DNA from 2 places in the Variovorax robiniae genome. Region 1 is predicted to be linked to the other one. Evidence: predicted binding sites of a transcription regulator. Region 1 holds the regulator's gene; the other holds the start of a gene.
What was found. Region 1 encodes FNR, which switches genes on or off when oxygen is low (the NO sensors DNR and NnrR bind a similar motif). Its sites were predicted from a motif close to TTGATNNNNATCAA; they were not measured.
Positions count from the first base shown of each region.

Region 1 (14,279 bases):
GTGCCGAGCCATCCGTAGCGCCGGTCGCCCACCATCGCGCGGTACAGGTACTGCGTCTGCAGGAAGCCGCCGAACCAGCGCCGTCGCTGGCGCAGGAAGGCCGGCACGCTGCTCGGCGCATCGGTGTGCGCCTGCGCATCGCCGAGCACGCGCACGCGCCACGGCAGGCCATGGGCTTGCGCGTAGCGGTGCAGGCGGTGGATGAGTTCGTAGTCCTCGACCAGGCAATCGGGGTCGAAGCCGCCGACGGCACGCACGGCATCGAGCCGGAAGCCGGCGAAGGCGCCGGAGATGAGCAGCAGGCCGTTGAGCCGCATCCACGCATAGCGCGAGAGGAAGTTGCGGATGTATTCGTAGGTCTGGAACCACTGGAAGCAGCGCCCGCCCAGGCTGCGGCTGCAGACCGGCGTGATGACGCCGGTGGCCGCGACCAGGGAGGGTTCTTCCGAGAAGGCGCGGCGCACCGCGGCGATGGCCTTGTCGTCGAGCAGCGTGTCGCCGTCGACGGTGAGCACGGTGTCGGTGCGGATGCAGAGCATCGCCGCGTTCAGCGCGCGGGCCTTGCCGCCGTGGGGCAGGCGCAGCCAATACAGCGACGGATACAACGCGCTGGCCGTGCTGATCTCGCCGAGCGCGGGCGCGATGAGGCCGTAGCGGGTCTGCAGAAGTTCGGCGGTGCCGTCGGTGGAGCCGTCGTCGGCGATCACGATCTGGTCGGGCGCATCGGTCTGCGCGAGCAGGGCGCCGAGTGTGACAGGCAGCACGGCGGCCTCGTTGTGCGACGCGACGATCACGCCGACCGTGCAGGGCGGCGCGCTCATCGCGACCCGGGTTTTCGCGCGGAGGATGGGCAGGGTGGCCCAGGCGGTGAACAGCAGCAAGGCCGTGTCATAGGCCACATAGGCCACGCCGACCGACCAGCTCCACACGCCGCCGGCCATGAAGGCCATGCTGAACAGGCCGATCCACAGCAGCAGCACGCCGCTGTGGATCAGCACGCTGAGTGCGGGCGTGGGAGGTGGCGTGAGCCTCGGGGAGGCCGCTGCAAATGCGCGCTGGAGGGAGTCTTTCAAAAGCGGATCCGATGACTTCAAGTGGGTACGCAAGCCGCAAGGACTTGGTTTCAGCGACCGCGCAACCCGGGACAATGCTGACAGACTCCGCCCACCCCGAAAAATTCCGCATGCCCTCCATTCCCGACAAATACACGAAGCCGGCCATCATCCTGCACTGGCTGGTGGCCGCGCTGATGGTGGTGAACGTCATCCTGGGCCTGACCGCCGAAAGCCTGCGCGACGAGTGGGTGCGCCCGGCCATCGACACGCACAAGTCGATCGGCATCACCGTCCTGGGGCTCGCCATCCTGCGCGTGCTCTGGCGCGCCACGCACAAGCCCCCGCCGATGCCCGGCACCTATGGGCGGCTGGAGCGCCTGGCCGCGCATGCGGCGCACGGCGTGCTGTACCTGCTGATGTTCATGCTGCCGCTATCAGGCTGGATGCACGACTCGGCCTGGAAGGATGCGGCGACGCATCCGATGCAGTACTTCGGCCTGTTCGAATGGCCGCGCATCGGCTGGATCATGGCCATCGAACCGGTGGCGAAGGAGCGGCTGCATGACCTGTTCGGCCTGGCGCACATGTGGATCGGCAACGTGCTGTACGTGATGTTCGCGCTGCATGTGCTCGGTGCCCTGAAGCACCAGTTCCTCGACCGTGAAAGGGAACTGCAGCGCATGCTGCCGTGACGAGCTTCGCGCCCGTCGCGGCGGGGTCTAGCGAAGCACGAGCACCGGCAGCGCCGAATGCGTCAGCACATGCTGCGTCTCGCTGCCGAGCAGCAGCCGCTTGATGCCCTTGCGGCCGTGCGAGGCCATCACGATCAGGTCGCACTTGTACTTCTTCGCCGCTGCGATCAGCGCTTCGGCCACGCTGTCCGAACTCGGCGCGGTGGTCTTGATCCGCACGCCCGCCGCCCTGGCGAGTTCGCTGATCGATTCCAGCTTGCCCTGGGCCTTTTCCGCCCATTCGCCTTCGATGCGCGCGATGTCATCCGGCGAGAAGGCCATCGCCCCCTCGAAATAGTTCTTCGGATAGCGGGGCACGACGGTGACGGCCACCAACTCGGCCTCGTTCCCGGCCGCAAGGGAAATGGCGCTGTGGACCGCCTTCTTCGAAAGTGTCGAGCCGTCGGTGGCGACGAGGATGCGCTTGAACATGATCGGGTGCTCCTGGTGTTGATGGAGCAAGCCTAGGCATCCGGTTACGCGGAGGGTTGACACAGATCAAGGTGGTGCCGCATGGATGCGCCTAGCCTCGCAGGATGCAAGCTGCCGCCATTTCGTTCGAAACCACCGGACCCGACGGATTCCCCGCGGCCCGGGCGCGCGAAGTGGAGGCGGTGCTGGACGATCCTGCCGAATGGCCGGCGTACAGCCGGCTGCTGGGCGGCGATCCGGTCGAGGGGCGCTGGGAGTCGCATGTGGTGGTCGACGGCGTGCGTTGTGCCGGGTGCGCGGCGGCCGTCGAGGCCGCCCTGGCGCGAGTGCCGGGGCTGGTCAGTGCCGAGGTCAATGCGGCGACCCGGCGCGCACGCATCGTGTGGTCGGCCGCGCAGGTGCGGCCCTCGACCTGGTTCCGTGCCGGCGAGGTCGCGGGTTACCGCTTCGTGCCCGCGGGCGACACCTTCGTGCGCGAACGGCGCCTGCGCGAGGGGCGGCTCGCGCTGTGGCGCTGGCTGGTGGCCGGCCTTTGCATGATGCAGGTGATGATGTACGCGTACCCCGCGTACGTCGCGCGGCCGGGCGACATGTCTCTCGATGCGGCGCAACTGTTGCGATGGGCGTCGTGGGTGCTGACCCTCCCGGTGCTGCTGTTCTCGTGCAAACCTTTCTTCGCCGCGGCGTTGCGCGACATGAAGGGATTGCGCATCGGCATGGACCTGCCTGTGGCGCTCGGCATCGCCATCACCTTCGCCGTGAGCAGCGCCGCAACCTTCGACCCGTCGGGCCCCTTGGGTGGCGAGGTGTACTTCGACTCGCTCACGATGTTCGTGTTCTTCCTGCTCACCGGCCGCTGGCTCGAGACGCGCCTGCGCGGGCGCACCGCGGGTGCGCTGGAGGCGCTGATGAACCGCCAGCCCGACAGTGCCGAGCGGCTGACCATCACCGGCGCCTTCGAGACCGTGGCCGTGCGGCGCCTGCTGCCCGGCGACGTGGTCCGTGTGCGGCCCGGGGAGCGCTTTCCGGCCGATGGCGTGATCAGCCTCGGCAGCACCACGGCTGACGAGGCGCTGCTCACCGGTGAATCGCATCCGGTCGTGCGCGGCCTGGGAGAGCGCGTGCTGGCCGGCAGCCACAACCTGTCGTCGACGGTGCAGGTGCGCGTGGAGTCGGTGGGGCAGGGCACGCGTTTCGCGCAGATCGTGGCGCTGATGGAAAGCGCCTCGCTGCACAAGCCCCGGCTGGCCGCGATGGCCGATCGCGCGGCGCGGCCGTTCCTGCTGTTCGTCCTGTGCGCGGCGGTGGCGACCGGTGCCTTCTGGTGGCCGGTGGACCATGGCAAGGCGCTGATGGCCGCCGTGGCGGTGCTGGTCGTCACGTGTCCGTGCGCGCTCTCGCTGGCCACGCCGGCGGCGATGCTGGCCAGCGCGGGCATGCTGGCCCGGCGCGGCGTGCTGGTGCGCAATCTCCAGGGCCTGGAAGGCCTGGCGGGCGCAGACACCGTGGTGTTCGACAAGACGGGCACGCTGACCCTGGACACCCCGCGCATCGGGCGCATCGCTTGTCGCCAGGGCTGGCGGGTCGCCGAGGTGCTGGATTGCGCCGCCGCGATGGCGGTCCAGTCGCTGCATCCCGCCGCGCGCGCGATCGTCGAGGCATGGAATGCCACGCCGCACCCGGCGTCGCCGTGGCAGGTCTCGCAAGCATTCGAGCAGGTGGGCATGGGCGTGGACGCCTGGATGACCGATCAAGGGAGCGACGCGGGCCCGTGCCGCATGTGGCTGGGCTCCGCTTCGTTCTGCGGCGTGCCGCCGCTGGGCGAGCATGCGTCCCAGGTCCACCTGGCCGACGCGCAAGGATGGCTGGCCAGCTTTGTCCTCGAGGAGAACGTGCGGACTGATGCGAACGCGGCGATCGATGCACTGCGCTCGCAGGGGGTGTCCGTCCACCTGCTGTCCGGTGACCGTGCCGCGGCGGCGAGCGCCGTCGCACAGCGCGTCGGCATCGAGAGCGTGCAGGGCGACTGCACGCCTGAAGCCAAGCTGGCTTTCATGAAGGCCTTGCAGGAGCAGGAGCACGGCGTCGCGATGGTGGGCGACGGCCTGAACGACGGCCCGGTGCTGGCCCGCGCCAACGCCTCCTTCGCCTTCGGCAATGCCGTGCCGCTGGCCCAGGCACGGGCCGATTTCATCGTGATGGGCGGGGAGCTCGAGGCCATTCCCGCGGCCCGCGCGCAGGCGAAGCGGACGATGCGCGTGGTCCGCCAGAACCTGTGGTGGGCCGCGGGCTACAACGCGCTGTGCGTGCCGCTGGCGGCGGCCGGCATGCTGCCCGCATGGCTGGCCGGCCTGGGCATGGCCGCCAGCTCGCTCGTGGTCGTGCTCAATGCGGCGCGCCTGGCGCGCCACGGCGAAGGAGGGGCTTGATGGACATCCTGTTCCTGCTCATCCCGCTCTCGGTCGTGCTGGTACTGCTGATCCTGGTCGGCCTCTGGTGGGCCGTGGACCGTGGCCAGTTCGAGGACGTCGAGGCCGAGGGCCAGCGAATCCTGCACAACGATTGATCTGCATCAAGGGGGCGCGCGAGGCAGCCCCGGACACTGCGTGAGTTCACACAAGAAGAGGGGTCCACGATGGAACACAACAACCCGCCCGCCGCGGTCTACAGCGATACCGTGGTGACGCAATTCGCCCTGATGTCCGTGGTGTGGGGCGTCGTCGGCATGCTGGTCGGCGTGGTCATCGCCGCGCAACTGGCATGGCCGGACCTCAACCTCGGCATTCCGTGGCTGAGCTATGGACGCCTGCGGCCGTTGCACACCAACGCGGTGATCTTCGCCTTCGGCGGCTGCGCCCTGATGGCGACCAGCTTCCATGTGGTGCAGCGCACCTGCCAGGTCCGGCTGTTCGCACCGAAGCTGGCGTCCTTCGTGTTCTGGGGCTGGCAGGCAGTGATCGTCGCCGCGGCCATCAGCCTGCCGATGGGCTTCACGCGCGGCAAGGAATACGCCGAGCTGGAGTGGCCCATCACCCTCCTCATCGCCGTGGTGTGGGTGGCCTATGCCATCGTGTTCTTCGGCACCATCGGCATGCGCAAGGTTCGCCACATCTACGTGGCCAACTGGTTCTACGGTGCCTTCATCATCGCGGTGGCGCTGCTGCACATCGTCAACGGCATGACGATGCCCGCGACCTGGATGAAGAGCTACTCGATGTATGCCGGCGTGCAGGACGCGATGGTGCAGTGGTGGTACGGCCACAACGCGGTGGGCTTCTTCCTCACGGCGGGCTTCCTCGGGATGATGTACTACTACATCCCCAAGCAGGCCGACCGGCCGGTGTATTCGTACCGGCTGTCGATCGTGCACTTCTGGGCGCTGATCTTCACCTACATGTGGGCGGGGCCGCACCACCTGCACTACACCGCCTTGCCCGACTGGACGCAGTCGCTGGGCATGGTGTTCTCGCTGATCCTGCTGGCGCCGAGCTGGGGCGGCATGATCAACGGCGTCATGACGCTGTCGGGTGCCTGGGACAAGCTGCGCACCGACCCGATCCTGCGCTTCCTAATCGTCGCGCTGTCCTTCTACGGCATCGCCACTTTCGAAGGGCCGATGATGTCGATCAAGTCCGTCAATGCACTCAGCCACTACACCGACTGGGGCATCGCCCACGTGCACGGCGGCGCGCTGGGCTGGGTCGGCTTCATCACGATGGGCGCGCTGTACTACCTGATCCCGCGCATGTACGGCCGCACCGAGATGTACAGCGTGAAGGCGATCGAGGCGCATTTCTGGATCGCCACCATCGGCGTGGTGCTCTACATCGCCGCGATGTGGATCGCCGGGGTCATGCAGGGAATGATGTGGCGCTCCATCAATACGGACGGCACGCTGACCTACACCTTCGTCGAGGGCGTGAAGGCGACCTTTCCGTTCTACGTGGTGCGCCTGCTCGGCGGCCTGCTGTACCTGGGCGGCATGCTGGTCATGGCCTGGAACGTCTGGATGACGGCCATCACGGGCATCTCCGCCCGCGCGCAGATCCCGCCGCTCGCACCGGCTCACGCTTGAGGCAACGCCATGTCTTCCAATTCGAACCCAGCCACCGGTTTCACCCATGAGAAGGTGGAGACCAACAACCTCCTGATGATCGTGCTGATCCTGCTGGTCGTCGCCATCGGCGGCGCGGTGGAGATCGTGCCGCTGTTCTTCCAGAAGTCGACCACCGAGCCGATCCAGGGGCTCAAGCCCTACACGGCGCTGCAACTGGCGGGACGCGACGTCTACCTGCGCGAAGGCTGCTACGGCTGCCACTCGCAGATGATTCGCCCCTTCCGCTCGGAGACGCTGCGCTACGGGCACTACTCGGTGGCCGGTGAGTTCGTCTACGACCATCCCTTCCAGTGGGGCAGCAAGCGCACCGGGCCCGACCTGCACCGGGTCGGCGGCAAGTACAGCGACGAGTGGCACCGCATCCACCTGAACCAGCCACGTGACCTGGTGCCGGAGTCGAACATGCCGGCCTATCCGTGGCTGGAGAAGAACCTGGTCGATGCGCAATCGCTGCCCGCTCACATGCGCGCACTGCGCCGGGTCGGCGTGCCGTACACGGACGCGGAGATCGCCGCGGCCGCGAAGGAGGTCGAGGGCAAGACCGAGATGGATGCGACGGTCGCCTACCTGCAATCCCTGGGCCTTGCGCTCAAGTGAAGGAGCAAGAACCATGGACCTCACCACCTTGCGCATCGCTGCCACCGTCGCCTGCTTCCTCGTCTTCATCGGCATCCTGGCCTGGGCCTTTTCGCGCCGCAACACGGAGCGATTCGAAGAAGCCGCACGCCTGCCCTTCGAGCAGGACTGAAGGAGGCATGCCATGAGCGACTTCATCAACAACTTCTGGGCCAACTACGTGGCCGCGGCCTCCGTGGTGAGCATCCTCGCCTGCGCCTTGCTGCTGTGGCTGACCGCGCGCAAGCGCGTGGTGTCCAGCGACGACAACACCACCGGCCATGTGTGGGACGTGGACCTGCGCGAGGCCAACAACCCGCTGCCGCTGTGGTGGGTGGGCCTGTTCGTCATCACCATCGTCTTCGGCCTGGTCTACCTCGCGTTCTACCCGGGGCTGGGCGCCTACGACGGCAAGTTCGGCTGGAGCGCTTCCGGGCAGTACCAGGCCGAGGTCGCGCAGGCCGACAAGGAACTGGCGCCGGTCTATGCGGCCTACACGGCGATGCCGGTGGAAGCGATTGCCGGCGAAGCACGTGCCATGGCTATCGGCGAGCGCATCTTCATGAACAACTGCGCGCTGTGCCACGGCTCCGACGCGCGCGGCAGCAAGGGATTCCCGAACCTCACCGACACCGACTGGCTGTACGGCGGCACGCCCGACAAGATCATCGAAACCATCACCAAGGGCCGCGTCGGCGTCATGCCGCCACTTGGCGCGGCGGTGGGCGGGGCGGACGACGTACGCAACCTGGCGCAGTACGTGTTGAGCCTTTCGGGCAGTTCGACCGATTCGGTGCGCGCGGCGCTCGGCAAGTCCAAGTTCACGGCCTGCGCCGCGTGCCACGGCATCGGCGGTGTCGGCAACCAGGCGCTCGGCGCACCCGCGCTCAATGACAAGGTATGGCTGCATGGCTTTGGCCAGGAAGCGATCATCGCGATGATCAACGGCGGCAAGCACAACGTGATGCCGGCACAGGAAGGCCGGCTGACCGAGGCGCAGATCAAGGTCGTCGCGTCCTATGTCTGGGGCCTGTCGAACAAGGCGCAGCCTGCCGCCAAGGCCTCGAACTGACGCCCGGCAATCCTGTCATGTCTCGCGACGCGGAGTCCCGCAAGATCATTCCGATTGCCCCCGCGGCGGCGGAGTCGACCGCGCTGTACGAGGCGTCGAAGAAGATCTATCCGCGCAGCGTGCGCGGCAGGTTCGCGCGCTGGCGCTGGGCGATGGTGTTCGCGACCCAGCTTTTCTTCTACGTCATGCCGTGGACGCAATGGGGCGGGCGCCAGACGCTGCTGTTCGACCTGGCGGCGCGGCGCTTCTACATCTTCGGTCTGGTGCTCTATCCGCAGGACCTGATCTACCTGGCCGGGCTGCTGGTGCTGTCGGCGATGGCGCTGTTCCTGTTCACGGCCGTGGCGGGCCGGCTGTGGTGCGGCTACACCTGCCCGCAGACGGTCTACACGGAGATCTTCATGTGGATCGAGCAGAAGATCGAGGGCAATCGCATCGCGCGCATGCGCCTCGATGGCGAACCCTTCTCGCTCGAGAAGCTGGTGAAGAAGTGGTTCAAGCACCTCGTCTGGCTGATCATTGCGATGTGGACCGGCTTCACCTTCGTCGGCTACTTCACGCCGATCCGCGAGCTGGGCATGGAGTTCCTGCAAACGCGCATGGATTCGTGGGAGGTGTTCTGGGTCATCTTCTACGGCCTGGCGACCTATGGCAACGCTGGCTTCATGCGCGAGCAGGTCTGCAAGTACATGTGCCCTTATGCCCGGTTCCAGAGCGCGATGTTCGACCGCGATACCTTGATCGTGAGCTATGACAGCGCCCGTGGCGAGCCGCGCGGCGTGCGGGCCAAGGGCAAGGACGGCCGGGAGCTCGGCCTGGGCGACTGCATCGATTGCTCGCTGTGCGTGCAGGTGTGCCCGACCGGCATCGACATCCGGCAGGGACTGCAATACGAATGCATCGGCTGCGGCCTGTGCGTCGATGGCTGCAACACCGTCATGGACCGCATGAACCTGCCGCGCGGCTTGATCCGCTATGCGACCGAAAACGGGCTGGCCAAGGGCTGGTCGTCCGCGCAGATCCTGCGGCGCGTGTTCAGGCCGCGGGTGCTGGTGTATTCCTGCGTGCTGGTGGCGCTGGGCATCGGCCTGCTGGCGAGCCTCGTCCTGCGGATGCCGCTGAAGGTGGATGTGGTGCGCGACAGGGGCTCGCTCGCGCGCATCGTGGAAGGTGGCGAGTTCGAGAACGTCTACCGCTTGCAGATCATGAACGCCACGGAGTCGCCGCAGGTCTATCGCATCGCGGTCAGCGGACTGGATGGCTTGCACGTGGCCTCCGCCGCGGAGGCCGAGGTCGGACCGGCCGAGTCGCGCTGGGTGGCGGTGCGGCTGCAACTGCCGGGCGACAAGGCACCACCGGGCTCGCACACGGTGCACTTCGAGGTGGGCACGGCGGATGGCCGTGCGCATGTCTCGGAGAAGGCAGTCTTCCTGGTGCCGAGATGATGAAGAAAGGACAAGCCATGCCAGCCAGCAACCCCCAGACTTCGCTGCCCTGGTGGCGCTTTCCGCTCATGTGGCTGGTGGTCGGCCTGCCGGCGACCGTGGTCGTCGCCGGGCTGTACACCGCGTGGATCGCGATGCACGGCACCGACAGCGTGGTCGAGGAGGACTACTACCGCAAGGGCATCGAGATCAATCGCACGCTCGCCGACAAGAGCCTGCTGCCGGCGCAGAAAGGGCGCAACCATGCGATGACGCCAGCCGAGGACGTGCCCGCGCATGGGAGCGCAAAGCAGTGAGCGCGCGCAGGTGGATCGCGATCCTTTGGCCGGCCTTCCTCGTGGCGAGCCTGATCGAACTGGTCGTGTTCGCGCTGGTCGATCCGTCCGACTTGCGCTGGGGCAGGGAAGGGCTGGGCTATACGCGGCAGGCCGTCTACACCGCCAGCTTCTTCTTGTTCTGGGTAATGTCGGCGGCCGCCTGCGCGCTCGCGGTGGCACTGACGGTGGAGCCGCCCGAGGGCGATGCGCCGCCGGAGCGTTTCAACGCCCGGGCGGATTGACGATGCGTTGCAAGGCCTGCGCATCGAGGATGCGAAGGTTGCGTTGCTGCACGTCGACGATGCCGTCCTCGCTGAACTTCGACAGCGTGCGGCTGATGGTCTCCAGCTTGAGCCCGAGGTAGCTGCCGATCTCCTCGCGCGTCATGCGCAGGATCACCTCCGAGCGCGAGAAGCCGCGCGCATGCAGCCGCTGGACCAGGTTCAGCAGGAAGGCGGCCATGCGTTCCTCGGCCCGCATGCTGCCGAGCAGCAGCAGGACGCCGTTCTCGCGCACGATCTCGCGGCTCATCACCTGGTGCACGTGGCGTTGCAGTGCCGGCACCTCGCGCGACAGGGCCTCTACGCGTTCGAAGGGAATGATGCAAACCTCCGAGTCCTCCAGCGCCACGGCATCGCAGTTGTGGCGCGCGTTGACGATGCCGTCGAGCCCCATGATCTCGCCGGCCATCTGGAAGCCGGTGACCTGGTCGCGGCCGTCGTCGCTGGCCACGCGGGTCTTGAAGACGCCGGTGCGGATGGCATAGAGCGAGGTGAACTTGTCGCCGTTGTGGAACAGCGTCTCGCGCCGGCGCAGCTTGCGCCGCGTCTTGACCAGGCCGTCGATGCGGCGGAGATCTTCGGGCTGCAGGCCCGCGGGCATGCACAGTTCCCGGAGGTTGCAGTTGGAGCAGGCGACCTGGATGGTAGGTGGGATGGTCATGGGCAGCATTCGTCGTTTGCGCCGGATTCTGCTGAGTGCTACCTGGGGTGGTGTTGACGCAGGTCAACACGCGTGACGACCTTCGAGGGCACATTGAATTTCCCTCTTCCGTTGTGCGAGTCATCCCGATGTCCCTCGTCTGTCCCTCCGCCGAGTCTTCCGTTGGCCCCTTGCTGCCCTCCGTCGCGATGCTGCGGCGCTTCGACGTGGCTGGGCCGCGCTACACCTCCTACCCGACGGCCGACCGCTTCGTCGAGGCCTTCGATGCGGCGGACTATGCGCAGGCATTGCGCCAGCGCCGCAGTGCCGGCGCCCGCGCGCTGCCGCTGTCGCTCTACGTGCATGTGCCCTTCTGCGAGTCGCTGTGCTACTTCTGCGCCTGCAACAAGATCGTGACGCGCCATCACGAGCGGGCCACGCAGTACCTCGGCTACCTGGCGAAGGAGATCCAGTTGCAGACGGAGCAACTCGGGCGCGGGGCCTCGGTAAGCCAGTTGCACCTGGGCGGCGGCTCGCCCACCTTCCTCGACGACGCGCACCTGGCACAGCTGATGGGGATGCTGCACGGTGCCTTCAACTTCACGCCGGATTGCGAGCGCTCCATCGAGATCGACCCGCGCACCGTCGATGCCGAGCGCCTGGCCAACCTTGCGGTGCTCGGCTTCAACCGCCTGAGCTTCGGCGTGCAGGACTTCGACCACGAGGTGCAGAAGGCCATCCACCGCATCCAGCCCGCGGCGCAGGTGTTCGAGCTGATGGCCGCGGCAAGGCAGCTGGGCTTCAAGTCCGTCAACATCGACCTCATCCACGGCCTGCCGCTGCAGACGGTGGAATCCTTCGAGCGCACGCTGGCGAAGGTGTGCGAACTGCGGCCCGACCGCGTCGCGCTCTATGCCTACGCGCACCTGCCGGACCGCTTCAAGGCACAGCGCCGCATCCACATCGAGCAGCTTCCGGCCGCGGCGGACAAGGTGCAGATGCTGGCGCGATCGATCGCGGTGCTGAGCGCGGCCGGCTATGTCCACATCGGCATGGACCACTTCGCCTTGCCGCAGGATGCGCTGGCCGTCGCCAAGCGGCAGGGCCGCCTGCACCGCAACTTCCAGGGCTACAGCACGCAGCCGGACTGCGACCTGGTGGCGCTGGGCGTGTCGGCCATCGGGCGCATCGGCGCGACCTACAGCCAGAACGCGAAGTCGCTGCCGGACTACTACGACCACCTGGACCAGCACCGCCTGCCGGTGGTGCGCGGCCTGGCGCTGACGCGGGACGACCTGCTGCGGCGCGCGGTGATCATGGCCCTGATGTGCCAGGGCCGGCTCGATTTCGAGGCGATGGGCCAGGCGCATCTCATCGACTTCCGCGACCACTTCGCGCCGGAGTTCGCCGCGCTCGGGCCGCTGATCGCCCACGGTCTCGTGCGCCTGAGCGACCACGCGCTGGAGGTCACGCCGATGGGATGGTTCTTCGTGCGCGCCATCGCCATGGTGTTCGACCGCTACCTGCAGGCCGATCGCAACCGCACGCGCTATTCGCGCGTCGTGTGATGCAGGCCGGCCTGGCGAGCGCGGCATTGTTGATGGGGCTGGCCGGCGGGCCGCATTGCGTGGCCATGTGCGGCGCGCCGGCGGCGGGCGTGATCCGGCTGGTGCGTGCGCCGCGTGCTTCCGCGGAAGGAGCCGTGCCGCTCGTTGCGCCGGTCTCCACGACCCTTGCGTTCCATGCGGGCCGGGCTGTGAGCTATGCGATGGCGGGCGCGCTGGTCGCCGGGGCGGCACAGTCGCTGGCCCTCGCGGGCGAGCACGTCGCGGCCCTCAAGCCCTTGTGGGTGCTGCTGCATGCGGCCACGCTGGCCTGGGGCCTGGCGCTCATCGTCCAGGGCCGGCAGCCGAACTGGGCACACCGCTTCGGCAAGGCGCTGGCCTCGCGCGTGCGGCCGCACACACGCTCGGCCTTCGGCGTGCTGGCCACGGGCACGCTGTGGGTGCTCATGCCCTGCGGCTTGCTCTACTCGGCGCTCGCGCTGGCCAGCCTTGGCAACGGTGCGCTGGACGGGGCCATGGTGATGCTGCTGTTCGCGCTGGGAAGCGGTGCATCCCTGGTGGCAGCGCCCTGGGCCTTGCAGGTGTTGGGGAACAGGCTCGGTCCTTCTCGTGAAGGCTGGGGCGCACGCATTGCCGGCGGGCTGCTGGCATTGCTGGCGCTGCAGGCCTTGTGGCTGGACGTCGCGCAGGGCATCAGCGACTGGTGCCGCTGAACGAGCGCATGGTTTGCGCGAGCGCAAGGGCGGCGCATCCTGCGGACGCGACCATTTGTCCATGAAATCGGTTCGCTTCCTGTCGGTTGCCATTGCCTTGACCCTTGCCGGCCATGCCATCGCCATGGAAGCGTCATGCCCTGAGCGAGCCGATGGCCGCGTCGGAGACTTCGTGGCGGCCGCCGCGCGCGAAGCGCCATCGGTCGTGACGCTGGTCGCGAGCGGCGTCGACGTGGGGTGGAACGTCGGGCAGGCCGGCGACGATGAAGTGGACGGCATCGGCGCCGCGGGCGCGCCACGGCGCACGCAAGGCGCGCCGTCCGTTGGTCAGCGGGGCGGCGCAGCGCGCGGGCATCCACGTCGGCGACCAGATCCTCGGCGTGAACGATGCCTTGACGAGCACCGTCGACGATTTCGACAGCGCACTGGCGACCGTGCGCAGCAACGATGTCGTCGCCATGCTCGTCGTGCGAGGAACGCTGCGCAGTTTCGTCGCGGTCGACCGTCGTTGAGTGAGAGGGGCTCGTCATGAACCTCAAGACCATCCTCGTGCATCTCGATCACACGGAGCGCTGCAGCGCCCGCGTTGCCCTTGCGGCCAGGCTTGCGCGTGTGCATGTCGGCCATCTGGTCGGGCTGCTCCCGACGGGGCGCTACGAAGCCGCCATTCCCTTCGGGGCGGTGCCTCGGGATGCGCCGGACCTCGCCGCAGCCACCGCCGCCTGGCTGCCCCACCGGGCCGACCATGTCGCGGAGGCCTTCCGCCACCAGATGGCCGGGACGGCCGGCGTGGCCTGGGAGCTGCGCCGCACGGACCGCCCGGCGCTGGAGGCGCTGGTGGCCCATGGCCGTACGGCCGACCTCCTCGTCATGGGCCAGGAGGACGAGCACGATCCGCCCGAAGCCGCGCTGCGCGGGCTCACCGGACGGGTCATGCTGGAAGTGGGCCGGCCGGTGCTCGCGGTGCCTTGCTTCGGCCGCCTCGACACCATCGGCACGAGCGTGCTCGTCGGCTGGGATGGCGGCCGTGCCGCGGCCGTGGCGATGCGCGCGGCGCTGCCGCTGCTGGGCACCACGCCGCGCGTCATGGTGCTGTCACTGCGCCAGCCCGGCGAGCCGGACGACGAGGACGCGCTGCTGCCACCGGAGCAGGTCGCCTGGTTCGAGCGCCATGGCATGCACGCGACGCTCCGGCGCGAGATCGTGGACGGCGACATCGCCGAAGCCCTCTTGTCGAGCGCGCGGGACATGCACGCCGACCTGCTGGTGATGGGCGGCTACGGGCACTCGCGCTGG
Region 1 covers NZ_JBBKZS010000008.1:220,861-235,139, forward strand. Annotated here, with positions in the region: gene WKW79_RS19945 (glycosyltransferase family 2 protein) at 1-1,073, opposite strand, end outside; gene WKW79_RS19950 (cytochrome b) at 1,184-1,747, shown strand; gene WKW79_RS19955 (universal stress protein) at 1,775-2,218, opposite strand; gene WKW79_RS19960 (heavy metal translocating P-type ATPase) at 2,323-4,647, shown strand; gene ccoS (cbb3-type cytochrome oxidase assembly protein CcoS) at 4,647-4,784, shown strand; gene ccoN (cytochrome-c oxidase, cbb3-type subunit I) at 4,854-6,293, shown strand; gene ccoO (cytochrome-c oxidase, cbb3-type subunit II) at 6,303-6,932, shown strand; gene WKW79_RS19980 (cbb3-type cytochrome oxidase subunit 3) at 6,946-7,083, shown strand; gene ccoP (cytochrome-c oxidase, cbb3-type subunit III) at 7,096-8,022, shown strand; gene ccoG (cytochrome c oxidase accessory protein CcoG) at 8,040-9,467, shown strand; gene WKW79_RS19995 (FixH family protein) at 9,485-9,763, shown strand; gene WKW79_RS20000 (hypothetical protein) at 9,760-10,026, shown strand; gene fnr (fumarate/nitrate reduction transcriptional regulator Fnr) at 10,007-10,726, opposite strand; gene hemN (oxygen-independent coproporphyrinogen III oxidase) at 10,855-12,273, shown strand; gene WKW79_RS20015 (sulfite exporter TauE/SafE family protein) at 12,273-12,983, shown strand; gene WKW79_RS37065 (PDZ domain-containing protein) at 13,247-13,495, shown strand; gene WKW79_RS20025 (universal stress protein) at 13,512-14,279, shown strand, end outside.

Region 2 (14,279 bases), on a different contig from region 1:
CCGTACATCCAGAACTACCTGGACAACCGCACCGAACTGCGCGGCTTGGGCAACTCGCTGCGCATCGTGGTCGAGAGCACCGACGGTGACATCTACGGCCCGAAGTACCTCGAGGCGCTCAAGCGCATCCAGGACGAGATCTTCCTGACGCCCGGCGTGGACCGTGCCTGGATGAAGTCGCTGTGGGCGCCCGGCGTGCGCTGGACCGAGATCACGGAAGAAGGCTTCCGCGGCGGCCCGGTGATGCCGGACAACTACGACGGCTCGGCACGCACCATCGAGCAGCTGCGCGGCAACATCGCGCGCGCCGGCCTCGTCGGCAGCCTGGTCGGCAACGACTTCAAGTCGAGCATGATCGTCGTGCCGCTGATGGACCAGGACCCCACCACCGGCCAACGCATCGACTACCGCGCGCTGTCGCATGCGCTGGACCATTTGCGCGAACGTCATGAAGTGACAGCTTCCGGCCAACCTTCAGGCATCCGCGTGCATTCGGTCGGCTTTGCCAAGCTGGTCGGTGACCTGATCGACGGGCTCTACCAGGTGGCGCTGTACTTCGGCCTCGCGGCGCTGGTCGCGACGATCATCATTTACCTCTACACGCGCTGCACGCGCAGCACGGGGCTGGTGGTGGCCTGCTCGCTGGTGGCCGTGGTGTGGCAACTGGGCCTGGTGGCCGGGCTCGGTTTCGAGCTTGACCCCTATTCGATCCTGGTGCCCTTCCTCGTGTTCGCGATCGGCGTCTCGCATGGCGCGCAGAAGATGAACGGGATCATGCAGGACATCGGCCGCGGCGCGCACCGGCTGGTCGCGGCCCGCTTCACCTTCCGCCGCCTGTTCCTCGCGGGGCTGACGGCGCTGGTGGCCGACGTGGTGGGCTTTGCCGTGCTGATGGTGATCGACATCCCCGTCATCCAGGACCTGGCGCTCACCGCGAGCATCGGCGTCGGCGTGCTGATCTTCACCAACCTGATCCTGCTGCCAGTGCTGCTGTCGTACCTGGGCGTGAGCCCGGCCGCGGCCCAGCGCAGCCTGCGCGCGGACAACGCGTCCGGCGGACAGGCCCGCGTCTACGCCTGGCTCGGGCGCTTCACCGAGCGGCGCTGGGCGCTGGGCGCGGTGGTCTCGGCAGCGGTCCTGCTGGTGGGCGGCTTTGTGGTGAGCACGCACCTGAAGATCGGCGACCTCGACCCCGGCGCGCCGGAGCTTCGCCCCCAGTCCCGCTACAACCGCGACAACGCCTACGTGACGGCCAACTACTCGCTGTCCAGCGACACCTTCGCGGTGATCGTCAAGACCGCGAAGGAAGGCTGCCTCAAGTACGCGACACTGGTGGAGGCCGACCGTCTCGCCTGGGCGTTGCAACAGGTGCCGGGCGTGCAGACCACCGTGTCGCTCACCAATGCCGTGCGCCAGATCACCGCGGGCAGCAACGAAGGCAGTCCCAAGTGGCTGACCATCGCGCGCAACCAGGACGTGCTGAACTACGGCGCGCAACAGGCCAGCGTGAACAACCCGGAACTGTTCAACACCGACTGCTCGGTGATGCCGGTGATCGCCTACCTGTCCGACCACCGAGCCGAGACGCTGGACCGCGTCGTCGCGGCCGCCGCAGGCTTCGCGCAGGCGCACAGCAACGATGAACGCCAGTTCCTGCTCGCCGCCGGCGGCGCCGGCATCGAGGCCGCGACCAACATCGTGGTGCACAAGGCCTGGACGCAGATGCTGGTGCTGGTCTACCTGGCCGTGACGGTGCTGTGCTTCGTCACCTTCCGCAGCTGGCGCGCGGTGATCGTGGCCCTGGTGCCGCTGGTCATCACCTCGGTGATGTGCGAGGCGCTGATGGTCTGGCTCGGCATCGGCGTGAAGGTGGCGACGCTGCCGGTGATCGCGCTGGGCGTGGGCATCGGCGTGGACTATGCGCTGTACCTGCTGAGCGTGCAGCTGGCGGAGCAACGGACCGGCAAGTCGCTCGCCGAAGCCTATGGCTCGGCCCTGCGCTTCACTGGCAAGGTGGTCGCGCTGGTGGGCGTCACGCTGGCCGCGGGCGTGCTGACCTGGGCGCTGTCGCCGATCAAGTTCCAGGCGGACATGGGCATCCTGCTGGCTTTCATGTTCATCTGGAACATGGTGGGGGCGGTGCTGCTGATCCCGGCGCTGTCGCACTTCCTGCTGCGGCCCAAGGCGGCGGCGCAGCAGGCGATTGCTGAAGCGCCGGCGCTCGTGTCGACTGCCGCGTCGCAAGCGTGATGCCGAAGGTTTTTTGCTGCTATCGGGTCTCGTTGGGTGGGCTGCCACGGTGGGGTGCGTGGCTCCCGGTGGCTGGGGTTCTTGAACTGCGCTGATGATCAGCAATGCGTGCCAGCAGGACGGTGGCCGGTGCATCGGCGGGGGGCCTGGGACACGTCGCCCAACTTGAGGCCCGGTCACTCATCGCCTCGCCCCTCCAACAAGACGCCTCGCCGCGCCAACCGTTCCCGCGCTTCCAACAGCGCCGCATGCAGTTGTCGCTCCAACTCCGCCTTGGGCGGCAACTCCGTCCAGTACTCGGCCACGGTGATTCCGTCCTTGTGCATCTGCAACAGTTCCACCTGCTCGCGGCTCGATTCCGCGCACAGGATCAGGCCGATGGGCGCTTCTTCACCCACCTGGCGTTCGTATTTGTCCAGCCACTTGAGGTACAGCTCCATCTGGCCCTTGTGAGCGGCCTTGAAGCGACCGAGCTTGAGTTCGATGGCCACCAGCCGGCGCAGCCGACGGTGGAAGAACAACAGGTCAAGGTAGAAGTCCTCGCCGTCGATCACCAGGCGCTTTTGCCGTTCGACGAAAGCGAAGCCGCGCCCCAGTTCCAGGATGAACGCCTCCAACTGGCGCAGGATGGCCGCCTCCAGATCGGCCTCGTCATGGCCTTGGCGCAAGCCCAGGAAGTCCAGAAAGTACGGGTCCTTGAAGACCTGCGCGGGCGTCGCATCGGCGGATGACGGCAACCCGGTTGCCTGGGCATTGGCAATCTCGCTGCGTTCGTAGGCCTTCCGTTCGATCTGGCGGTGCAACTCGCGTACGCTCCAGCGTGCTTCCACGCACTGCTGCGCGTAAAACCAGCGTGCAGCTTCGGCTTTGACCGGGATGAGCTGCAGGAAGTGCGTCCAGCTCAATTGACGCATCAGTGATGCGACTTTCTCCGCGTCGGGGAAGGCTTGGGTGAACTGCACCATGCGGCGAAGGTTCTTGGCCTCGAAACCACGTCCGAATTCTTCGGCCAAACGCTGTCCGAGCCTGGCCATGATCTGGCCGCCATATTACGCACGCTCGCCACCGAGCACCTCGGAGGCCAAACGCTGACCAACGGTCCAGTACAGGCGGGTCAGCTCGGCATTCACCGCGCCGGCCAAGCGCTGGCGGCTGGCCGCGATCAACGCTCTCAGCTCAGCATGAAGGTTATCCGGCGGAGTGCCCGCCTCGGACGTCGTCAACTCATTCATGCCTGGGTCTCGGCAAAGTACCGCTCGGCGAGCATCCCGAGGCGCACGGGCTGCTGATCGTGCGCCTTGAGATGTTCGAAGTTCGATGCGTTGGCGCCAAGCATTTGTGGTTGGTTCGAAGCTGGCGTCACTCGCGAGCAGATCGCAAATCTACCTCACTTCACCACGCGTGTTGACCACGATGACGCGAGTCAATGCGATGCGCCAGATCGCTGCGGGCAGCAACGAAGGCAGCCCCGAGCGACTGGTCATCGCGCGCAACCAGCATGTGCTGAACTTCGGCTCGCCGCGCCGGCATCGAGGCCGCGACCAACATCGTGGTGCACAAGGCCTGAACGCAGATGCTGGTGCTGGTCTATCTCGCCATGACGGTGCTGTACTTCGTCACATTTCTCAGCTGGCGCGCGGTCATCGCCCTTTGATGCAAATCAATGCACGATGCGCCTGGCCCGCGCACAATGCTTCGCAGCGCCTTTGGCGTGGAGGAGCGTCCATGGACAAGTCACGCAGGAACTTCATGCTGGCCACCGGGGCCGCCGGACTTGCCACGGTGAGCGGGCCTTCGCGGGCGGCCGTGCCGGAGGATGCGCAGGCTTTGGTCGCCCAGGCCCAGGCCACAGTCGACGCCTTCGCCCGTCGGCAGGACATCGACGGCTTCATCGCTGCCGTGGCCCAGAGCCGGGGCATCCTGGTCTTTCCGCGGATCATCAAGGCGGGCTTCGTGCTTGCCGGCGCCGGCGGCACCGGCGTGCTGCTGGTGCGCGACCAGAAGACCAACAACGAGTGGCGCGGGCCGGCGTTCTACACGCTCTCCACCGCGAGCCTGGGGCTTCAGCTCGGCGCGACATGGGGCGACCTGGTCGTGCTGATCAACACGCAAAACGCACTCAACGCGCTCTACAACAACCCGGCGGCGCTCAAGTTCGGCGGCGAGGCATCCTTCGCCTTCTGGAACCAGGGCATGAACGTCGGCGCGAACGGGACCACGGACTACCTCGCGTATTCCACGGACAAGGGCGCGTTCTTCGGGCTCGCCATCGATGGCTCCGTGCTCGCCGCGCGCCAGTCGCTCAACGACGCCTACTACGGCAAGCCGGCCACGCCATTGGCGATCCTGTTCGATCCCCAGGTCAGCAGTCCTGCCGCGCAGGGCTTGCAGGCCAGCGTGAAGCGGCTGCGCGCCAACGGCCTCAGCGAATGGGCGAGATGAAGTCCTGAACCCCATCGGCTTGACCTGGCTTCGATGGCTTCCCGGTCTGCGCACGCTGCGCGACTACGACCCTGCCTGGCTGCGCCATGACATCGTCGCGGGCCTGGTGCTCACCACGATGCTGGTGCCGGTGGGCATCGCCTATGCCGAGGCATCGGGCGTGGGCGGCATCTACGGGCTCTACGCGACCATCGTGCCGCTCTTGGTCTATGCGCTGTTCGGCCCGAGCCGCATCCTGGTGCTGGGGCCCGATTCCGCGCTCGCCGCGGTGATCCTGTCGGTGGTGCTGCCGCTTTCGGCGGGCGATCCGGCGCGTGCCATTGCACTGGCGAGCGCAATGGCCGTCGTCTCCGGACTCGTCTGCATTGCGGCTGGCCTTGCACGGCTCGGCTTCGTGACCGAACTGCTGTCCAAGCCGATCCGCTACGGCTACATGAACGGCATCGCGCTCACGGTACTGCTGAGCCAGTTGCCAAAGTTGTTCGGCTTCAAGGTGGAGGGCGAAGGTCCGCTGCGGCAGGCCTGGGCCTTGGGGGAGGGCGTGCTGGCCGGCAAGACCCACGGCCCGAGCCTGGCGATCGGCGGCGTGACGCTGGTGCTCATCCTGTTGCTGCAAAAGTTGCCGCGCGTGCCGGCCGTGCTGGTGGGTGTGGTGGCGGCGACGCTGGTGGTCGGCTTCTTCGGGCTGGAGCGCTTCGGCGTTGCGGTGCTCGGCCCGCTGCCGCAGGGCTTGCCGGCGCCTTCGTTGCCGCTCATCGGCATCAGCGACCTGGAGCCGGTGCTGCTCGGTGGCTTGGCGGTGGCGCTGGTGTCCTTCGCCGACACCAGCGTGCTCTCGCGCGTCTACGCGGCGCGGCTGAACACGCGCGTGGATCCCAACCAGGAGATGGTGGGCCTGGGCGCGGCAAACTTCGCGGCCGGCTTCTTCCAGGGCTTTCCGATCAGCAGCAGTTCCTCGCGCACCCCGGTGGCCGAGGCGGCCGGTTCACGGACGCAACTCACCGGCGTCGTCGGCGCCGTCGCCATCGCGGTGCTGCTGGTGGCGGCGCCGAACCTGCTGCGCCACCTGCCGAGCGCAGCGCTGGCGGCAGTGGTGATTGCGTCGGCGCTCGGGCTCATCGTGATCGCCGACCTGCGCCGCATCCATCGCATCCAGCCGTGGGAGTTCTGGCTCTCGCTGGTGTGCTTCGCTGGCGTGGCACTGTTCGGCGCGATTCCCGGCATCGGCATTGCCGTGGGCCTGGCGGTGATCGAGTTCCTGTGGGACGGCTGGCGCCCGCATTCGGCGGTGCTGGGGCGCGTGGATGGCCTCAAGGGCTACCACGATATCGGGCGGTATCCGCAGGCGCATCGCGTGCCGGGGCTGGTGCTGTTCCGCTGGGATGCGCCCCTCTTCTTCGCCAACGCGGAACTGTTCCGCGACCGGGTGCTGGCGGCGGTGGAGGATTCGCCCACGGCCGCGCAATGGGTGGTGGTCGCGGCAGAGCCCGTGACCAGCGTGGACGTGACGGCCGCCGACATCGTGGCGGAACTGGACGACAGCTTGCAGGCGCGCGGCATTGAGCTGTGCTTTGCCGAGATGAAGGACCCGGTCAAGGACAAGCTCAAGCGCTTCGGCCTGTTCGCCCGCTTCGGCGCCGAGACCTTCCACCCGACCGTGGGCGAGGCCGTGAAGGCCTACCTGCGCAGCCACCCGGTCGCATGGCGGGACTGGGACGAGGAGCCGGTGCGTACGCCTGTCGGCACGGTGCCGCAGTAGACTGCCTGCCCCGCCTCCCCGACGCCAACACCGCATACCCCCGTGACACGCGAAGCCGGCAGTGCCAACGACGACCTGCTGCTGAAGGTGTCGCCCCCGCGCGTGCAGCGGCAGCTGATCTCGCGCCCGCGCCTGCTGGCCAGCGATGCCGCCTTCCACGGTTTTCCGGCCATCCTGATCCAGGCGCCGGCCGGCTTCGGCAAGACCTCCTTGCTGGCGCAGTGGCGGCTGGAGCACCTGTCGCATGGCGTCGTCGTCGCCTGGCTGACCGCCCAGGCACGGGACAACCCCGGACGGCTGGCCCAGGCCCTGGCGCTGGCGGTGCGGCAGGGGGCAGGGCGGCCGAGCTTCGGCCATCTGCTGCTCGACGCGGTGGCGCCGGAGGGCCTGGAGGGCATCACCATCTGGCTGGCCGAACTGGCCCAGACCGCGCTCGACGTGGTGCTGTTCATCGACGAGGCCAACCGCCTGCCGCCGGCCTCGCGCGAGGCGCTGGCCTACCTGCTGCGCAACGCGCCGCCCAACCTGCGCACGGTGATCGCCGCGCGGCCGGATTGCCACCTGGACATCGACGACCTCATCGCCTACGGCCAGTGCGTGGTGGTGGATCCGGCGATGCTGCGCTTGCGCCTCAACGAGACGCTGGAGCTGGTGCACGGGCGCTTCGGCGCGCGGGTGGACAACGACACCGCCGCCCGCCTGCACGACATGACCGAGGGCTGGCCGCTGGGTGTGCAGCTGGCGATGACGGTGATCGCACGCGGCGTCGATGCGCGGGCCGACGTGGACGGCATGGCCGCGCTCGGCGGCGCGCTGCGCGACCACATCCCGGCCTTGCTGCTGGCCAAGCTGGAGCCCGACGACCGCGATTTCGTGACACGCATCGCGATCCTCGACAACCTCCATCCCGAACTGTGCCGCGCCGTCGCGCAAGCCGACGATGCCGCCGAGCGGCTCGCCAGGCTCGGTCGCGACACGCCCATCTTCGTGGCCTCCGAGCGGGGCGAGTGGCTGCGCATGCACATGCTGGTGCGCGACGTCCTGCGCCAGGCCTTCGCCGGACTGGCGGCGCCGCAGCAGGCCGAGGCACATGCGCGGGCCGCCGCCTGGCTGGCCGAGCGCGGGCAGCTCGAACAGGCCGCGCGCCATGCGCTCATCGCGGGCCAGAACGAAAAGGCCTACGAGCTGACCGAGCGCAGCCTCTACGAATCCATCATGGCGCACGGGCACCAGGGCGTGGTGCTCGAATGGCTGAACCAGTTGCCGGCGGCCGAGCTCGACCGCCGGCCGCGCGTGCTGCTGGCCGTCGCGTGGACGCTCGCGGCCAGCGAGCGGCACGAGGATGCCGGCCGCTACGTCGAGCGCATCCTGGCGCAGCCCGGCGTGAACGATGCCCTGCGCTGCGAATGCGCGCTCATCCTCAGCGGCGCCGCCGTGTTCGCCGACGACCCGGATCTTTTCGCGGCGCTGCACGACCCCTGGGCCGAGTCGCCGCCGCTGCGCGATCCGCTGCTGCTGCAGGTGCATGCCAACCGAAGGGCCTACCGCAGCCTGCTGGAAGGCGACCCGGCTCTGGCCCGTCTGCGGCAGCAGCAGTCGCCGCGTGGCGACTTCGGCAGCGGCAGGGGTTATGTGGGGCGCTGGGGGGAACTCATCATCGGCCTCAGCTACCTCTGGGAAGGGCAGGTGCAACTGGCCGAGAGCCTGTTGCAGCCCGCGCTGGCCAGCGCCGAGGCCGACCTGGGCCGGCGCAGCAAGCTGGGTTGCATGCTGGCGGCCCTGTTGGCGTCGGCGGTCTGGGAGCGTGGCCGGCCGGCCGATGCCGCTGCGCTGCTGGCCGACCGGCTCGACGTGCTAGAGCACGGCGGACTGCCCGAAGCGCTGCTGCTCGCCTACCGCACCATGGCGCGCATGGCGATGGCCGAAGGCGCCGAGCACCGTGCCATGGAGTTGCTGGCCGGGCTGGACGCCGTCGGCACGGCCCGCGCGCTGCCGCGCCTGCGTGTCGCGAGCCTGGTGGAGCAGGTGCGCATGCACGCGCGCCGCTACCGCGCTCAGACCTGCCGCACGCTGTGCGAGCACATCGACGCGATGATGGACGGCGACGAGCTGCCGTCCGGCCGGTTGTGGCGGCGCAGCGTGGCCGCCCTGCGCGGACTGGCGCAGGGCTACACGGCCATTGCCGCACAGGACTGGCGCGGCGCGCTCGAGCCGCTCGCGCGGGCCGAAGCGATCGCCCGCGAGATCCGCCAGGAGCGGCTTCACATCGAACTGCTCGCGCTGCGGGCCTATGCGTTGGACCGCTGCGGCGAGACCGAGGCCGCGGCGCTGATGCGGGAAGCCCTGGACCTGGCCGCCGGCTACGGCCTGGTGCGCGTGTTCGACGATGCCCATCCGGACGTGGGGCAATGGGCGCGTGCGGTCGCCGGTCGGACGGGCGTGCCCGGCCTGGGAATGCCCTTGCCGGCGCCGGCCGTGGCCGTCGCGCCCCGGCCCGAACGCGAGGCCTCGCGGCACGACGCGGCGCGCGGCGCGGTGCTCACGCCCAAGGAGCGCGAGGTGCTGGACATGCTGGCGCGCAATCTCTCCAACAAGGAAATCGGGCGTGCCATGCAGGTGGGTGAGACCACGATCAAATGGCACGTGAAGAACCTGCTGGGCAAGCTGGATGCGGGCACGCGCAAGGAGGTGGTCGTGCGTGCCAGGATTCTGGGCCTGATCCAGCCGACCTGAGTTCCACACCCTGGCGCCGGGCCAGGGAGGGCCCTCCGGCCCCTCCGTCCCCTCCGAAAACGACGCTTTCCCCCTCCGCCAAGGAGGGGGGGCGAAGCCGTCCCGAATCCTATTCTTCAGCCTGCAAGGTCGCGAAGGCGGCCACCCTATCAACGAAGGGGCCGGCGGAAGAGGCCGGCCTCCCAGAACGGAGACAAGACATGAACACAACCTTCGCGCAAAGCGCCCCCGCCGCCCCCGCCGCTCCCGCCGTCGTTTCGGCCGCCGCCCTGAAGACCTCGATCAAGGTCGAACAACTCACCTGCACCATCGGCGCCGAACTGTCCAACGTCGACCTCGGCGCCGCCTCGCGCGACCCCGAGACGGTGGCCGAGATCCGCGGCCTGCTGCTCAAGCACCGCGTGCTCTTCTTCCGCGACCAGGACATCACGCGCGCCGAGCACGTCACCTTCGCCCGCCACTTCGGCGACCTGGAAGACCACCCCGTCGCCGGCAGCGACCCGGACCACCCGGGCCTGGTGCGCATCTACAAGTCGCCCGAGACACCCAACGACCGCTACGAGAACGCCTTCCACACCGACGCCACCTGGCGCGAGAAGCCGCCCTTCGGCTGCGTGCTGCGCTGCGTGGAATGCCCGCCGGTCGGCGGCGACACCATCTGGGTCAACATGGTCGAGGCCTACAACCGCCTGCCGGAAGACGTCAAGCAGAAGATCGCCAGCCTGCGCGCCCGCCACAGCATCGAGGCCAGCTTCGGCGCCGCCATGCCGATCGAGAAGCGCCTGGCACTGCATGCCCAGTTCCCCGATGCCGAGCACCCCGTGGTGCGCACCCATCCGGAAACCCACGAGAAGGTTCTTTTCGTCAACGCCTTCACCACGCACTTCACCAACTTCCACACGCCGGAGCACGTGCGCTTCGGCCAGGACTACACCTCGGCCGGCCGCGACCTGCTGGGCTACCTGATCGAGCAGGCCGCCGTTCCCGAGTACCAGGTCCGCTTCCGCTGGAAGAAGAACAGCATGGCCTTCTGGGACAACCGCAGCACCCAGCACTACGCGGTCATGGACTACCCGCCCTGCCACCGAAAGATGGAACGCGCCGGCATCGTCGGCGAAGCAACGTTCTGATCCGGCCCCTTCCACCTAGCAACTATTTCCAAGAGGCATTCAAATGAACTTTCTCGACGGCTCGCTCTATCCCGAAAACCAGCAACCCCTGATCATCACGGCCGCCCCTTATGCGCCGTCGTGGGTGCCCTCCGATTTCCCCGAGGACATTCCCGTCACGATCGAGCAGCAGATCCAGAAGGCGGTCGACTGCTACAACGCCGGCGCCACCGTGCTGCACCTGCATGTGCGCGAACTCGACGGCAAGGGCAGCAAGCGCCTGTCGAAGTTCAATGAACTGATCGCCGGCGTGCGCAACGCCGTGCCGGAAATGATCATCCAGGTCGGCGGCTCCATCAGCTTCGCACCCGAGTCCGAAGGCGCCGCCGCCAAGTGGCTGTCCGACGACACGCGCCACATGCTGGCCGAGCTGGACCCCAAGCCCGACCAGGTCACCGTGACCATCAACACCTCGCAGATGAACGTGGTGGAGCACTGGGAATACGAGGACTACAAGGGCACGTCGATGGAAGACCCGGCGGTCTTCAATGCCTACAAGGAAATGACCGTGCCGGCGCAGCCGGGCTGGGCCGAGGAGCACATCCGCCGCCTCAACGACGCGGGCATCCAGAGCGCCTTCCAGTGCTACAACATCAACAGCTTCGAGTCGGTCGAGCGCCTGATGCGCCGTGGCGTCTACAAGGGCCCGCTGGTCATGAACTGGGTCGCCATCAGCGGCGGAATGGACCAGCCGAACATCTACAACCTCGCGAACTTCGTGCGTGCCACGCCGGACGGTGCGGTGCTCACCGTTGAAAGCTCGATGCGCAACGTGCTGCCGGTCAACATGATGGGCATCGCGATGGGCCTGCACGTGCGCTGCGGCATCGAGGACAACCTGTGGAACCAGGCCCGCACGCAGAAGATGAGCACGGTCGAGCAGGTCGAGCAGCTGGTGCGCATCTCGCGCGAGTTCGGCCGCCCGGTGGCCACCGCGCAGCAGGCGCGCGAGATCAGCAAGATCGGCGTGTTCTACGACACCGTGGAGGAGTCACTGCTGGCCAATGGCTTCGCGCCCAACCGCAACGGCGCCCATCAGGGCTTCCTGCGCAAGGCTGCTTGAAGATGACTGACGCAGCAATCCTGCCGACGGTCCTCATCGTCCCCGGCCTGCGCGATCATGTAGACGCGCACTGGCAGACGCTGCTGGCCGCCGATCTCGAGGCGCGCGGACGCAAGGTCCGTACCGTGCCGCCGATGGGCCGCGCCGACCTCGACTGCGCGACGAAAGTCGCCGCCATCGAGCGCGAGGCACAGGCCATCGATGGTCCGCTGATCATCGTCGCGCACAGCGGCGGTTGCGTGATGGTCGCCCACTGGGCGCGCCAGACCACGCGCGCCGTGCACGGTGCCCTGATGGCCTGCCCGCCGGACTTTGAGCAAGAAATGCCGGAGGGCTACCCCTCGCTGCAAGCCTTGCGCGAAGGCGGCTGGCTGTCGGTGCCGCGCGAGCGCCTGCCCTTCCCGAACATCGTCACCGCCAGCCAGAACGACCCGCTCGCGAAGTTCGAGCGCGTGGCCGACCTGGCCAAGGATTGGGGCAGCCGCCTGTACGACCTGGGCGCTGTCGGCCATCTGAACCCGGCCTCCGGCTACGGCGCATGGCCGCTGGCCGAGGCCTTCATCGCCGCGCTGTCGCGCGGAACGTGCGACGACAGCACGAGCGCCGACCCGGCGCTGACGGCCTGCACCCAGCCCGCCGACATCTGAAACACACAACAAGGAGACACACCAATGTCCAAAGCCATTCGCATCTATGAAACCGGCGGTCCGGAAGTCCTGAAGCTGGAAGACGTCGACGTCGGCGAGCCGGGACCCGGCCAGGCGCGCGTCCGCCACACGTCCATCGCCGTCAACTTCATCGACATCTACTTCCGCACCGGCCTCTATCCGCTGCCGCGCCCGAACGGGCTGGGCTCCGATGCCGTGGGCGTGGTCGAGGCCGTCGGCCCCGGCGTGACCGACATCCGCGTGGGCGACCGCGTGGGCTACCTCATCGGCCCGCAGGGTTCCTATTCGCAAGTGCGCGTAATGCCGGCCGAGGTGCTGATCCCGCTGCCCGATGGCGTGTCGGATCGCACCGCCTCGACGCTCATGATGAAGGGCATGACGGCGCAATACCTGTTCCGCCAGGTCTATCCGCTCAAGGGCGGCGAGACCATCCTGTACCACGCGGCCGCCGGCGGCGTGGGCCTCATCGCCTGCCAGTGGGCGCGTGCCCTGGGCGTGACGATGATCGGCACGGTCAGCTCCGACGAGAAGGCCGAGATCGCCAAGGCCAACGGCTGCACGCACACCATCGTCACCACCCGCGAGAACATCGCCGAGCGCGTGCGCGAACTCACCGATGGCAAGGGCGTGCCCGTGGTCTACGACTCGGTGGGCAAGGACACGCTGATGGCCTCGCTCGACAGCCTGTCGCCGCGTGGCACGCTGGTGAGCAACGGCACCAGTTCCGGCCCCGTGGTGATCGACTCGATGCTGCTGGCCGCCAAGGGATCGCTGTGGATGACGCGCCCCGCGATGATGCATTACATCCAGCCGCGCGCGCACATGCTGAGCATGGCCGAAGAGCTGTTCGGCCACGTGCTGGCCGGCAATATCGTGAGCGAGCCGCGCCAGAGCTTTGCGCTGGCCGATGCGGCAGACGCGCACCGCGCGCTCGAATCGCGCAAGACCACCGGCGCGACCGTGCTGGTTCCCTGAAGAAGCGGAGCCACCATGGACATGCACGCACTCACGGCGAAGAAGGCCGACGCCGACAGCTACCTGTTCGGCCCGCGCCAGGCCTGGTTCGCCTTCGCGATGACCATCGCACTGATGATGGTCGACTACATCGACCGGCAGGTCATCGTCTCGCTCTTCCCGCACCTCAAGGAGGCGTGGGGACTGTCGGACAAGCAACTCGGCGCCCTGGTGTCGGTGGTGTCGGTGACGGTGGCGCTCGCCGCCTTGCCGATCGCGCTCTTTGCCGACCGCGGCAGCCGGGTCAAGAGCATCGTCGTGATGGCGACGACCTGGAGCCTGGCCACCATCTCCTGCATGTTCACGCGCAACTACAGCCAACTGCTGGCAGCGCGTGCCGTGGTCGGGTTGGGCGAGGCGGGTTACGGCGCCGTTGGCTCGGCGCTGATCGCGAGCCACTTCCCGGCGCGCATGCGTGGGGCGCTGCTGGCGGGCTTCTTTGCCGCGGCCTCGGTGGGCTCGGTGATGGGCGTCATGCTGGGCGGCCTCATCGCCGCACGCTGGGGCTGGCAAGCCGCCTTCGGCGTGGTGGGCATCCCGGGTCTGGTGCTGGCACTGGTCTACTCGAAGGTGCGTGACTACCGCACCGTGGACCTCACGCCGCGCCTCGACCGGGCCACCCGTTCCACCGGCAGCGTCGTGCGCGCCATCGTGCAGGCACTGACGCGCTCGCGCACCATGCTGTGGGTGTGCATCGGCGGCTCGGCACAACTGATCGTGGTCTCGGCCGTCTGGGCCTGGCTGCCCAGCTACCTCAACCGCGTGCATGGCATGGCGCCGGACCGCGCGGCCATCAGCGCCGCCATGGTGGTGCTGAGCGGGGCCGTCGGCAGCGTGGTGTGGGGCGCCTTGATCGACCGCGCCGGCCGTCGCCGTCCGCGTGCCAAGCTCCTGGCCATGGCCTTCCTCTGCATCGCCTCGCTGGCCGTGCTGGTGACCGCCTTCGGTGCGCCGCGCTTCGGCATCGCGATGACGGCGCAAGCCCAGTTCCTGCTCGTCATCCTCGGCGGCTTCCTGATGACCTGCACGGTCGGCCCGGTCTCGGCCGTGGTGATCGACGTGATCCACCCCGGCATCCGCGCCACCGGCGCCTCGGTGCTGGCGCTGTTCCAGAACCTGTTCGGCCTGGCGGCCGGGCCCTTCATCGCCGGCATCCTCTCGGACGCATGGACGCTGGAGCA
Region 2 covers NZ_JBBKZS010000010.1:81,599-95,877, reverse strand. Annotated here, with positions in the region: gene WKW79_RS22295 (efflux RND transporter permease subunit) at 1-2,250, shown strand, start outside; gene WKW79_RS22290 (PDDEXK nuclease domain-containing protein) at 2,427-3,287, opposite strand; gene WKW79_RS22285 (DUF1016 N-terminal domain-containing protein) at 3,300-3,482, opposite strand; gene WKW79_RS22280 (lipid-binding SYLF domain-containing protein) at 3,976-4,692, shown strand; gene WKW79_RS22275 (SulP family inorganic anion transporter) at 4,712-6,451, shown strand; gene WKW79_RS22270 (winged helix-turn-helix domain-containing protein) at 6,494-9,184, shown strand; gene WKW79_RS22265 (TauD/TfdA dioxygenase family protein) at 9,466-10,314, shown strand; gene WKW79_RS22260 (beta-keto acid cleavage family enzyme) at 10,358-11,416, shown strand; gene WKW79_RS22255 (RBBP9/YdeN family alpha/beta hydrolase) at 11,419-12,063, shown strand; gene WKW79_RS22250 (quinone oxidoreductase family protein) at 12,088-13,059, shown strand; gene WKW79_RS22245 (MFS transporter) at 13,075-14,279, shown strand, end outside.
Region 2: a site for FNR is predicted at 3,901-3,914, ahead of WKW79_RS22280 (lipid-binding SYLF domain-containing protein). Genes of this name have one in related genera too.